DNA from 2 places in the Pantoea osteomyelitidis genome. Region 1 is predicted to be linked to the other one. Evidence: riboswitches for the same ligand, from Rfam matches in the RefSeq annotation. Region 1 holds a riboswitch; the other holds the start of a gene.
The links. A riboswitch is a leader RNA that binds a small molecule or an ion and turns the genes downstream of it on or off. The one in region 1 is predicted to bind thiamine pyrophosphate.

Region 1 (5,685 bases):
AGCCCGGCGCCCAACGCAATGCGTAGCGAGGTCAGGGCCGCCAGCCAGAGCGCAGGCTGGCGCAGCGCGCCGCTCAGCCCGCCGTTCAGTCCGTCGACGATCACCGCCAGCAGCGGCGGCAACAGCAGTAGCAGCGCCAGCGCAATCAGCAGGCCATCGCTGAGACGGGAGAACCACGAGTCCTGCGGATCGCGCCAGCCCTGCATCACGCTGCTGCCTGTGGGAAGCGCATTGCTCAGCCGCTGGCTCAGCAGCGCCAGCGCCAGACAACAGCTGAGCTGGATCAACGCCAGCAGCGCGGCGCGCCCCGGATCGTAGTCGTAACTTAACGCCTGATAGATCGCCAGCTCGATAGTGGTGGCCTGCGGCCCGCCGCCCAATGACAGCACGGTGGCGAAACTGGCGAAGCAGAGCATAAAGATCAGCGCGCCCGCGGGCAGCAGCTGGCGTCGCAACCACGGCCACTCCAGCAGGCGAAAACGGTTCCAGCCACGCATACCGAGCTGCGCCGCCAGCTGACGCTGTTCGCCGGGTATGCTTTCCAGCGCCTGCAACAGCAGTCGGGTGGCAAGCGGCAGGTTAAAAAAGATGTGCGCCAGCAAAATGCCCTGCAGGCCATAGGGAGAAAAATGATAATCGATGCCGATCCAGCGGCAGAGCTGCGCCAGCCAGCCGACGCGGCCATAGACGGTCAGTATGCCAAACACCGCCACCAGCACCGGCAGCACCAGCGTCATGGCGCACAGGCGCAGCAGCAGCTGGCGACCGGGAAAGCGTCGTCGCCACAGCGCGCGCGCCAGCGCAATCGCCGGAATCACGGAAAAGAGCGCGGAGAGCAGCGCCTGCCAGAAAGAGAAGGCGATAACGTGATGCAGATAGCTATCAGTCAGCAGGCCGCGCCATGCAATCTGCGGCGCAGCCTGCCACAGCGCGCCAAAGGCCAGCAGCGCGACGCCGCACAGCAGCAGCGCGGCGAGCAGGCCCGGCAGCAGCCAGCGGGCGATCAGCGGCTGACGGCGCGTTGCCATGCGCTGATCCACTGTGCGCGATTGTCGGCAACCTGCTGCGGCGTATACTGCAACGCGGTCTGCGGCACGCTGAGCACGTCATAACCTTTTGGCAGATCGCTTTTGATCACCGGATACATCCAGTTGCCGCCGGGAATGGTCTGCTGGAAGGCCGGGGAAACCATGAACTGCATAAACTGCTGCGCCAGTTTCGGCTGCTTGCTGTTTGCCAGCCGTGCCGCCACTTCCACCTGCAAATAGTGGCCTTCACTAAAGTTCGCCGCCGCGTAGTTCTGTTTATTCTCTTCGATAATGTGATAAGCCGGAGAGGTGGTATAGCTCAGCACCAGATCGCCTTCGCCTTTCAGGAACAGGCCGTACGCTTCGCTCCAGCCTTTGGTGACGGTGACGGTTTTCTGCGCCAGCTTTTGCCAGGCCTCCGGCGCCTTATCGCCATAGACTTTTTGCATCCAGAGCAGCAGTCCTAATCCCGGCGTGCTGGTGCGCGGATCTTCATAAATAACTCGCCATTTTTCCGGGCTTTCCACCAGCTCTTTCAGGCTTTTCGGCGGGTTTTTTAGCTTGTTCTTGTCATAGACGAAAGCGAAATAGCCGTAGTCGAAGGGAATAAAGGTGCGGTTCTGCCAGCCGCCCGGCACGGTCAGCGACGAGGTATCGACCTCGCCGGGCGCGAACAGGCCGGTTGCCTGCGCCGCCTGCACCAGATTATTATCCAGGCCGAGCACCACGTCCGCTTTGCTGTTTTTCCCTTCCATACGCAGACGATTCAGCAGAGAAACGCCATCTTCCAGCGCCACATAGCGCAGCTCGCAGCCGCACTGCGCCTCAAAAGCTTTTTTTACTGCCGGACCGGGGCCCCAGTCGGCGGAAAAGGAGTCATAGGTGTAGACGGTTAACACCGGTTTGGCGGCCAGCGCCGGTGCGGATAACAGCAGCAGAACGGGCAATATTTTCTTCAACACTTTGCGCTCCTTGAGAGGAAGGATGATATGAGTCGCAAAGGATCTGAGCGGAGAGACATCTCAAATCCCTACGCCGGGGCTAACCGGATCAGGTTCGACGGGTATTTCTCAGCCCTTTATCGCAGCGATAAACAGCACCCCGTTGAGAACGGCTCATTCTAGTCATTTCCGTCGCCGGGTGAAAGGTTTACAGCGAACCCGACGGAATACGCCAACGGCGTTAACTTTACTGGCTTTTTCCTTTTGCCTGTGAAATCTTCTACCCTTTCCTTTCCCCTCCGTTTCATCCTGTAAGGGATTTCGGTATGAAATCGCTGTTAACACGACAACGCCGGTTTAACCCGGTCTATCTGGCCTTTATGGTCGTTTCCTTTATGATTGGCGTTGCCGGCGCCTTGCAGGCTCCTACGCTCAGCCTGTTTCTGACGCGCGAGGTGCAGGCAAGGCCTTTCTGGGTCGGGCTATTTTTCACCGTTAACGCTATCGCTGGTATTGTGGTCAGCCTGCTGGTGGCGAAGCGATCCGACAACCGCGGCGACCGGCGCATGCTGATTCTGTTCTGCTGCGGCATGGCGCTGATTAATGCGGTACTCTTCGCCTTTAATCGCCACTATCTGACGCTCATCACCCTGGGCGTGTTGCTGTCGGCGCTGGCCAGCGTCTCGATGCCGCAGATTTTTGCCCTGGCGCGTGAATATGCCGATCGTTCGGCGCGCGAAGTGGTGATGTTCAGCTCGGTGATGCGGGCGCAGCTGTCGCTCGCCTGGGTCATCGGCCCGCCGCTCTCCTTTGCTTTGGCGCTCAACTACGGTTTTGTCGTGATGTTTCTGGTGGCGGCGGCGCTGTTCCTGGTTTGTCTGATTCTGGTCTGGTTTACCCTGCCTTCGGTGCCGCGCATTGCGCAGTCACCGGAAGTGCTGCTGACGCAAATCAGCGGCTGGAAAGATCGCAACGTGCGTCTGCTGTTTATCGCCTCGGTGACGATGTGGACCTGCAACACCATGTATATCATCGACATGCCGCTCTGGATCAGCACCACGCTGGGCCTGCCTGAAAAGCTGGCGGGACTGCTGATGGGATCTGCCGCCGGGCTGGAGATTCCGGTGATGCTGCTGGCAGGGCACTATGCGAAGCGGCTGGGCAAACGCAAGCTGATGCTGATTGCCGTGGCGGCAGGGGTGCTGTTTTATCTGGGGCTGGTGCTGTTTCAGTCACGCACCGCGCTGATGGTATTGCAGCTGTTTAACGCCATCTTTATCGGCATTATTGCCGGGATCGGCATGCTCTGGTTTCAGGATCTGATGCCGGGACGGCCAGGGGCGGCCACCACGCTCTTTACCAACTCCATATCTACCGGGATGATTCTGGCCGGAGTGCTGCAAGGCGTGCTCAGCGAGCATTACGGACACGGTGCGGTTTACTGGCTGGCGCTGCTGCTGTCGATTGTGGCGTTTGCGCTCTCGACGCGCGTGAAGGATGTCTAAAATAACGGGCAACCTGCGTTGCCCGTTGTTTTAACCATTAATGCAGGAAGGCGGGCTGTTTCTGCTCGTAGTCGGCGATGGCGTCGTCGTGTTGCAGCGTCAGGCCGATGCTGTCGAGACCGTTAATCATGCAGTGGCGGCGAAAGCTGTCGATCTCAAAGCTGTGGGTTTTGTCGCCGGCGCGCACGGTCTGCGCTTCCAGATCCACGGTAAACTGCACGCCCGGCTGGGCGGCGACCAGCTTAAACATCTCATCCACTTCTTCTTCGCTCAGCTTCACCGGCAGCAGCTGGTTGTTAAAGCTGTTGCCGTAAAAGATATCGGCGAAGCTGGGGGCGATCACCACGTGAAAACCGAAGTCGGTCAGCGCCCAGGGCGCGTGCTCGCGCGAGGAGCCGCAGCCGAAATTTTCACGCGCCAGCAGAATGCTGGCGCCTTTAAACTCCGGCTTGTTCAGCACGAAATCGGGATTCGGCACCTTGCCGGCATCGTCAACAAAACGCCAGTCGTTAAACAGGTGCTGGCCAAAACCGGTGCGCGTCACCTTTTGCAGAAACTGCTTGGGAATGATGGCGTCGGTATCCACGTTCGCCGCATCCAGCGGCGCCACAATGCCGCTATGTTGAGTAAATTTTTTCGCCATGACTCACACTCCTCCGTTCAGTTCGCGAATATCGGCAAAATGGCCGGTTACCGCTGCCGCCGCGGCCATCGCCGGGCTGACCAGATGGGTGCGTCCGCCACGACCCTGACGACCTTCAAAGTTACGGTTGCTGGTTGACGCGCAACGCTCGCCCGGATTCAGACGGTCGTTGTTCATCGCCAGACACATGGAGCAGCCCGGCAGACGCCATTCAAATCCCGCCTCGAGGAAGATTTTGTCCAGACCTTCCGCTTCCGCCTGCGCTTTCACCGGGCCGGAACCCGGTACCACCATCGCCATCACGCCCGGTGCCACTTTGCGCCCTTTGGCAATCGCCGCAGCGGCGCGCAGATCTTCAATACGCGAGTTGGTGCAGGAGCCGATAAAGACTTTGTCGATGCTGACGTCGGTCAGTCGGATGCCCGGCTGTAAGTTCATATAGGCCAGCGCTTTTTCCGCCGAGGCGCGTTCTACCGGATCGGCAAAAGAAGCCGGGTTCGGGATCAGCTGATCCACCGCAATCACCTGACCCGGATTGGTGCCCCAGGTCACCTGCGGCGCGATCTCTTCGGCATGCAGCGTCACCACGCGATCAAATTGCGCGTCGGCGTCCGACTTCAGGGTACGCCAGTACGCTACCGCCTGTTCCCACTTCTCGCCCTGCGGCGCGAACTGGCGGCCCTTCAGATAGGAGAAGGTGGTGTCATCCGGCGCCACCAGGCCCGCTTTGGCGCCCATCTCGATCGCCATGTTGCACAGCGTCATACGACCTTCCATGCTCAGCGCTTCGATGGCCGGGCCACAGAACTCGACGACGTGACCGGTGCCGCCGGCGCTGCCGGTTTTGCCGATGATCGCCAGCACGATATCTTTTGCGGTGATACCGGTTGCGGCTTCGCCCAGCACTTCAATCTTCATGGTTTTGGCGCGACCCTGCTTCAGGGTTTGCGTCGCCAGCACATGTTCTACTTCCGAAGTGCCGATGCCGAAAGCCAGCGAACCGAAAGCGCCATGAGTCGCAGTATGGGAGTCGCCGCAGACAATGGTCATTCCCGGCAGGGTCATCCCCTGTTCCGGGCCGATCACATGCACGATGCCCTGGAACGGGTGATTCAGGTCATAGAGCTGCACGCCAAACTCGCTGCAGTTTTTAATCAGCTCCTGCATCTGGATGCGCGCCATTTCGCCGGAGGCATTGATATCTTTGGTCTGCGTCGAGACGTTGTGATCCATAGTCGCGAAGGTCTTTGACGGCTGACGCACTTTGCGGCCGTGAGCGCGCAGACCATCAAAGGCTTGCGGCGAGGTCACTTCATGGACCAGGTGACGATCGATATAGAGCAGTGGCGTCTCGTTGGGCGCTTCGTAAACGACATGTGCATCAAATAACTTCTGGTATAAGGTCTTGCTCATTTTTATTTTTCCTCTGCGATAAAGCGGGCAATGATGCTGCCCATCTCATCGGTGCTGACTGCCTGGCCGTCGCCAGCCAGATCGCGGGTGCGGTAACCCTCTTCCAGGGCGCGGCTGATGGCGCGCTCGATGCTGTCGGCGGCCTCGTCGGCGTT
Region 2 (5,685 bases), on a different contig from region 1:
CGACAGCTGCGCCAGCAGTTCGCTCAGCGTGGCGGCATCTTCCAGCTCCACGATTTCATCGTTTACCTTCACCTTCATGCGCCACCTCGACACACCGGGCAATGCGCATCAGCCTGCAGATTCAGGGTGCGCCAGGTTTGTTCCCGACCATCAAACAGACGCAGCTTGCCTGACAGCGTCGAACCCTGGCCGCTGAGCAACTTTATCGCCTCCAGCGCCTGCAAGGTGCCCATCACGCCCACCACCGGGCCGAGGACGCCCGCCGTGCGGCAGTTGCGCTGCGGTTCGCTCTCATCCGGCCACAAACAGTGGTAGCAGCCCTGTTGCCACGGCGGCGTCAGCACCAGCAGCTGTCCGCCAAAGCCCACCGCGCTGGCGCTGATCAGCGGCCTGTTGTGGCGAACGCAGGCGGCGTTGACCGCCTGACGGGTAATCATGTTGTCGCTGCAATCCAGCACCAGATCCACCTCTTGCAGCGCCTGATCCAGCGCCGCCTCATCCATGCGCTGCGTGACGACATCCACCAGCACAGCGGGATTGAGCGCCTGCAGATGCTGCTTCGCCAGCGGCGCTTTCAGCTGTCCGGTTTCTGCGCTGCGATAGAGGATCTGCCGTTGCAGATTGCTGATATGCAGCTGGTCATCATCCGCCAGCAGCAGCCTGCCGACACCAGCAGCGGCGAGGTAAAGCGCGGCGGGCGAGCCGAGGCCGCCAAGGCCAACAATCAGCACGCTCGACTGGCGCAGCTTTTGCTGGCCCTCCACGCCGACTTCCTCCAGCAGCAGCTGGCGGCTGTAGCGCAGAAAATCGCTGTCATTGAGCATCACTGTCTCCTTGCGGCTCCGCCAGCATCAGCAGGGTTTGCGTCGCGGCGCGCCAGTCCGCCGCCTGAGTAATGGCGCTCACCACGGCGATACTGCCGACGCCGGTGGCGAGCACCTCAGGCGCGCGCGCAATGCTGATGCCGCCAATGGCGACGGTGGGAATATGCTCCAGCCGCGCCAGGTGCCGCTTCAGCTCTGCTAAACCCTGCGGCGTGGAGGGCATTGACTTGGTCTGCGTGGGGAAAATATGGCCCAGCGCGATGTAGGAAGGACGCAGCGCCAGCGCCCGATCCAGCTCGGCATCGTCGTGCGTCGAGACGCCAAGCCGCAGCCCGGCGTGACGTATGGCGTCAAGATGCGCCACATCAAGATCTTCCTGGCCCAGATGCACGCCGTAAGCGTTGTGCTTGATCGCCAGTCGCCAGTAATCGTTGATAAACAGCCGCGCACGGTGCTTTTTACCCAGCGCTATCGCCTCGATAATCGCCGGTTCCACCGCCTCGTCCGGACAATCTTTAATGCGCAGCTGAATAGTGCGCACGCCCGCATCCAGCAGACGAGCAATCCACTCCACACTGTCGACCACCGGATAAAGACCGAGCTTCGGCGCGGTGGCGGGGAAGGGGGCCGTCATGCTTTCTCCTCCTTCAGCGTGTCGGCCGGATGGTAAAGTTCGCCGCCCCGGCTGCGGAACGCCTCGGACATCTGCGCCATGCCAATCTCCACCGGCTGCGCCTGCGCTTCCTGACGCGCCGCATAGTCGCGCACTTCCTGGGTAATTTTCATCGAGCAGAATTTCGGGCCGCACATCGAACAGAAGTGCGCCACTTTGCCCGACTCCTGCGGCAGGGTTTCATCGTGATAAGCGCGCGCCGTCTGCGGATCGAGCGCGAGGTTAAACTGATCTTCCCAACGGAATTCGAAGCGCGCTTTTGACATTGCGTTGTCGCGGATCTGCGCGCCGGGATGACCTTTCGCCAGATCGGCGGCATGGGCGGCGATTTTATAAGTAATCAGACCCTGCTTCACATCCTCTTTGTTCGGCAGGCCGAGGTGCTCTTTTGGCGTGACGTAGCAGAGCATGGCGCAGCCAAACCAGCCGATCATCGCGGCGCCAATGCCAGAGGTGAAATGATCGTAGCCGGGGGCGATATCGGTGGTCAGCGGGCCGAGGGTATAAAACGGCGCTTCATGACAGTGTTCCAGCTGTTCGGTCATATTGCGGCGGATCATCTGCATCGGCACATGGCCGGGGCCTTCAATCATCACCTGGACATCATACTCCCAGGCGATTTTGGTGAGCTCGCCCAGCGTGTGCAACTCGGCGAACTGCGCTTCATCATTGGCATCCTGAATAGAGCCGGGACGCAGGCCGTCGCCCAGCGACAGCGAGACATCATAGGCGGCGCAGATTTCACAGATTTCGCGGAAATGCTGATAGAGAAAGCTTTCTTTGTGGTGTGACAGGCACCATTTCGCCATGATCGAGCCGCCGCGCGAAACGATGCCGGTCAGACGTTTGGCGGTCATCGGTACGTAGCGCAGCAGCACTCCGGCGTGGATCGTGAAGTAATCCACCCCCTGTTCCGCCTGCTCCAGCAGGGTATCGCGAAAGATTTCCCAGTTCAGATCTTCCGCCACGCCATTTACTTTCTCCAGCGCCTGATAGATCGGCACCGTGCCGATGGGCACCGGGCTGTTGCGCAGAATCCATTCGCGCGTTTCGTGGATGTAGCGGCCGGTGGAGAGATCCATCACTGTATCCGCGCCCCAGCGCGTGGCCCAGACCAGCTTTTCCACCTCCTCTTCAATCGAAGAGGTCACCGCCGAGTTGCCGATGTTGGCGTTGACCTTCACCAGAAAGTTGCGTCCGATAATCATCGGTTCCGATTCCGGGTGGTTGATGTTGGCGGGGATAATGGCGCGCCCGGCGGCGACTTCCTGACGTACAAACTCCGGCGTGATGTTCTCTGGCAGATGCGCGCCAAAACTGTTGCCTGCATGCTGCTGTAACAACACCTCGCTACGGATGCGCTCGCGCCCCATATTTTCACGCAGGGCGATAAATTCCATCTCCGGGGTAACAATGCCGCGACGCGCGTAGTGCAGCTGCGTGACGCACTGGCCCGCTTTGGCTTTGCGCGGGCGCGGCAGATGTTCAAAGCGCAGATGGTCGAGACCATCATCGGCAAGACGCTGCTGGGTATAGGCTGAGCTGAGCTGCTCGATCGCGTCGCTGTCGCTGCGCTCCGCTATCCAGTCGGCGCGCAGCTTGTCGAGGCCGCGATGCACATCAATACTCGCCTGCGGATCGCCATAGGCGCCAGCGGTGTCATAGACCGGCACCGGCTCGTTGGCTTCATAATGCGGTGTTTCTTTGCTGCCGCCCGTCAGCGTAGGACTCAGGGCGATTTCACGCATCGGCACGCGAATATCGTCGCGGCTGCCGGTAATCCAGATTCGCGTTGAGTTGGGAAAGGCGGTGCCCTGCAGGGAATCGATAAACTGTTGTGCCTGAGCGCGCTGCTCGCGACGGTTCGGTTTTGACGTAGTAGACATAGCAATTTTCCAGTTAAAAGGGGAACGTTGCTTGTCCGGAGTTCGGAAGGAGTAACAGGATCGGCGCGCGCAGACCACACGACGCCGTACTGATGATGTTTACTCTTGTTCCCTTCGCAGGTTCTAACCTGATCAGGTTCCGCGGATCCCGAATGAACGGTCTCAGCCCTAAGGCACTCCGACAAGATGAATAAAAAGGTGTTTCAGGCGAACATGATCGCCTGAAAGCTAAACGGGCTTTGGCAGTGAAAACTTGCCAAAGCCCGTTTAGCATAAAAGGGCTGCTAAAGAATCACAAGCGATTTACAAAATGATAACTTATGCCGGACGGGCGATATCGCTTTCGTTGGCCGCTTCGGTGCGCACCAGCGCGTTATCCCATGCCAGCTGGATCAGTTTGTCTTCCAGCGTAAAGCGAATTTCCAACACTTCGCCCACTTCCGACAGCGCCTGCTGGAAGGAAACGCAGTTCTCATCGTTAATCGCCTGCTGCAGATAGCCGTCATAGAGCTGCATCAGACGTTCAGTATTTTTTTCCAGCGCCGGGTAGATCTGGGCAGCAGCGGTCATCGGGCTATCGCCGCTCATTTCGCTGACGATGCGCTCATAAATACTGAAATGACCTGCTGAAAGGTAATCCACCAGGGTGTGACAGAAGCTATCCAGCGCCTGCTCATCAAGCGTGGTTAACGAATCTTTGTTCGGCTTGATGCCAACCATATTGTAATAGGCCACCAGCAGCTGGCGGCGAGCGTTAAGCCATGAATCCACCAGTTCGTTACTGCCACCTACGCGCTCGGTGAGGATGTCTAACTGGTTAAACATATTGGACTCCATGTGAGTTATAGTTGTTGATCTACACACTTAACATCAGAACTTCAGCGTGCTTATCGACGCTAAGGATGACGATTTATATGCAACGTGAGATCTCAAGCGTAGACGCTGGATGGTGGATTGTCAGCCATGAACAAAAACTTTGGCTGCCGAATGGCGAATTACCGCACGGCAAAGCTGAAAAATGGGGTCTGGCGGGCAGCGAAGGTCGGATAATTGGCGAGTGGCTGGGCGAGACGGTCTGGCTGGTCTGCGCGTCGCGGCCGGAGAATATGGCATCGCTGCGCCAGCTTATCGATCAGGATGTGGGACTGTTTCAGCTGGCCGGACGCGGCGTGCAGCTGGCGGAGTTTTATCGCGCCCATCGCTGGTGCGGCTACTGCGGTCATGAGATGCATCCCGGCAAACGGGAATTCGTCTGCCTGTGCAGCCACTGCAACGAACGCTACTACCCGCAAATTGCGCCCTGCATTATCGTCGCGATCCGCCGCGGCGACGAAATCCTGCTGGCGAACCATGTGCGCCATCGCAACAGCATCTATACCGTGCTGGCGGGCTTTGTGGAGGTCGGGGAAACCCTCGAACAAACCGTGGCGCGTGAGGTGATGGAAGAGAGCAACATCAAGGTAAAAAACGTCCGTTACGTCACGTCGCAACCCTGGCCGTTTCCCCATTCGCTGATGATGGCGTTTATGGCGGAGTATGAGAGCGGCGAGTTAAAGCATGATGAGAAAGAGTTGCTGGATGCCGGCTGGTTCCGCTACGACGCCTTGCCGATGCTGCCGCCCGCAGGCACGGTGGCGCGCAGGCTGATAGAAGATACGGTTGCCTTATGCCGCGCCGGGGCGCAATGAGTGTTACACTACGCGCCTGTGATGGAGAGAGCCTGAAATGAGTGAACTGAAGAACGATCGTTACCTGCGCGCCCTGTTACGTCAGCCGGTGGATACCACGCCGGTCTGGATGATGCGACAAGCCGGGCGCTACTTACCGGAATACAAAGCCACGCGCGCGCAGGCCGGTGATTTTATGTCGCTGTGTAAAAATGCCGAGTTGGCTTGTGAGGTGACGCTACAACCCTTGCGTCGTTATCCGCTCGATGCGGCGATCCTCTTCAGCGATATCCTGACCATTCCTGACGCGATGGGGCTGGGTCTCTATTTTGAAACCGGCGAAGGACCGCGCTTCGCGCATCCGATCACCTGCCGCGCCGATGTGGATAAGCTGCCTGTGCCCGATCCGGAGCAGGAGCTGGGCTACGTGATGAACGCGGTGCGCACGATCCGTAAAAACCTGAAGGGCGAAGTGCCGCTGATCGGCTTCTCCGGCAGCCCGTGGACGCTGGCGACCTATATGGTGGAAGGCGGCAGCAGCAAAGCCTTCACAAAACTAAAAAAAATGATGTATGCCGATCCGGCTACCCTGCATGCGATGCTGGATAAACTGGCAGAGAGCGTTATTCTTTATC

Region 2: linked by a shared signal. The riboswitch ahead of thiC (phosphomethylpyrimidine synthase ThiC) and the one ahead of thiB (thiamine ABC transporter substrate binding subunit) in region 1 are both predicted to bind thiamine pyrophosphate.

Annotation. Positions count from the first base shown of each region.
Region 1 is NZ_JBGFSN010000003.1:395,614-401,298, forward strand. It holds gene thiP (thiamine/thiamine pyrophosphate ABC transporter permease ThiP) at 1-1,028, opposite strand, end outside; gene thiB (thiamine ABC transporter substrate binding subunit) at 1,004-1,990, opposite strand; TPP riboswitch at 2,038-2,142, opposite strand; gene ABU178_RS04100 (sugar efflux transporter) at 2,296-3,474, shown strand; gene leuD (3-isopropylmalate dehydratase small subunit) at 3,512-4,117, opposite strand; gene leuC (3-isopropylmalate dehydratase large subunit) at 4,121-5,530, opposite strand; gene leuB (3-isopropylmalate dehydrogenase) at 5,533-5,685, opposite strand, start outside.
Region 2 is NZ_JBGFSN010000013.1:21,663-27,347, forward strand. It holds gene thiS (sulfur carrier protein ThiS) at 1-78, opposite strand, end outside; gene ABU178_RS19985 (HesA/MoeB/ThiF family protein) at 75-824, opposite strand; gene thiE (thiamine phosphate synthase) at 814-1,458, opposite strand; gene thiC (phosphomethylpyrimidine synthase ThiC) at 1,455-3,383, opposite strand; TPP riboswitch at 3,476-3,574, opposite strand; gene rsd (sigma D regulator) at 3,702-4,208, opposite strand; gene nudC (NAD(+) diphosphatase) at 4,298-5,071, shown strand; gene hemE (uroporphyrinogen decarboxylase) at 5,109-5,685, shown strand, end outside.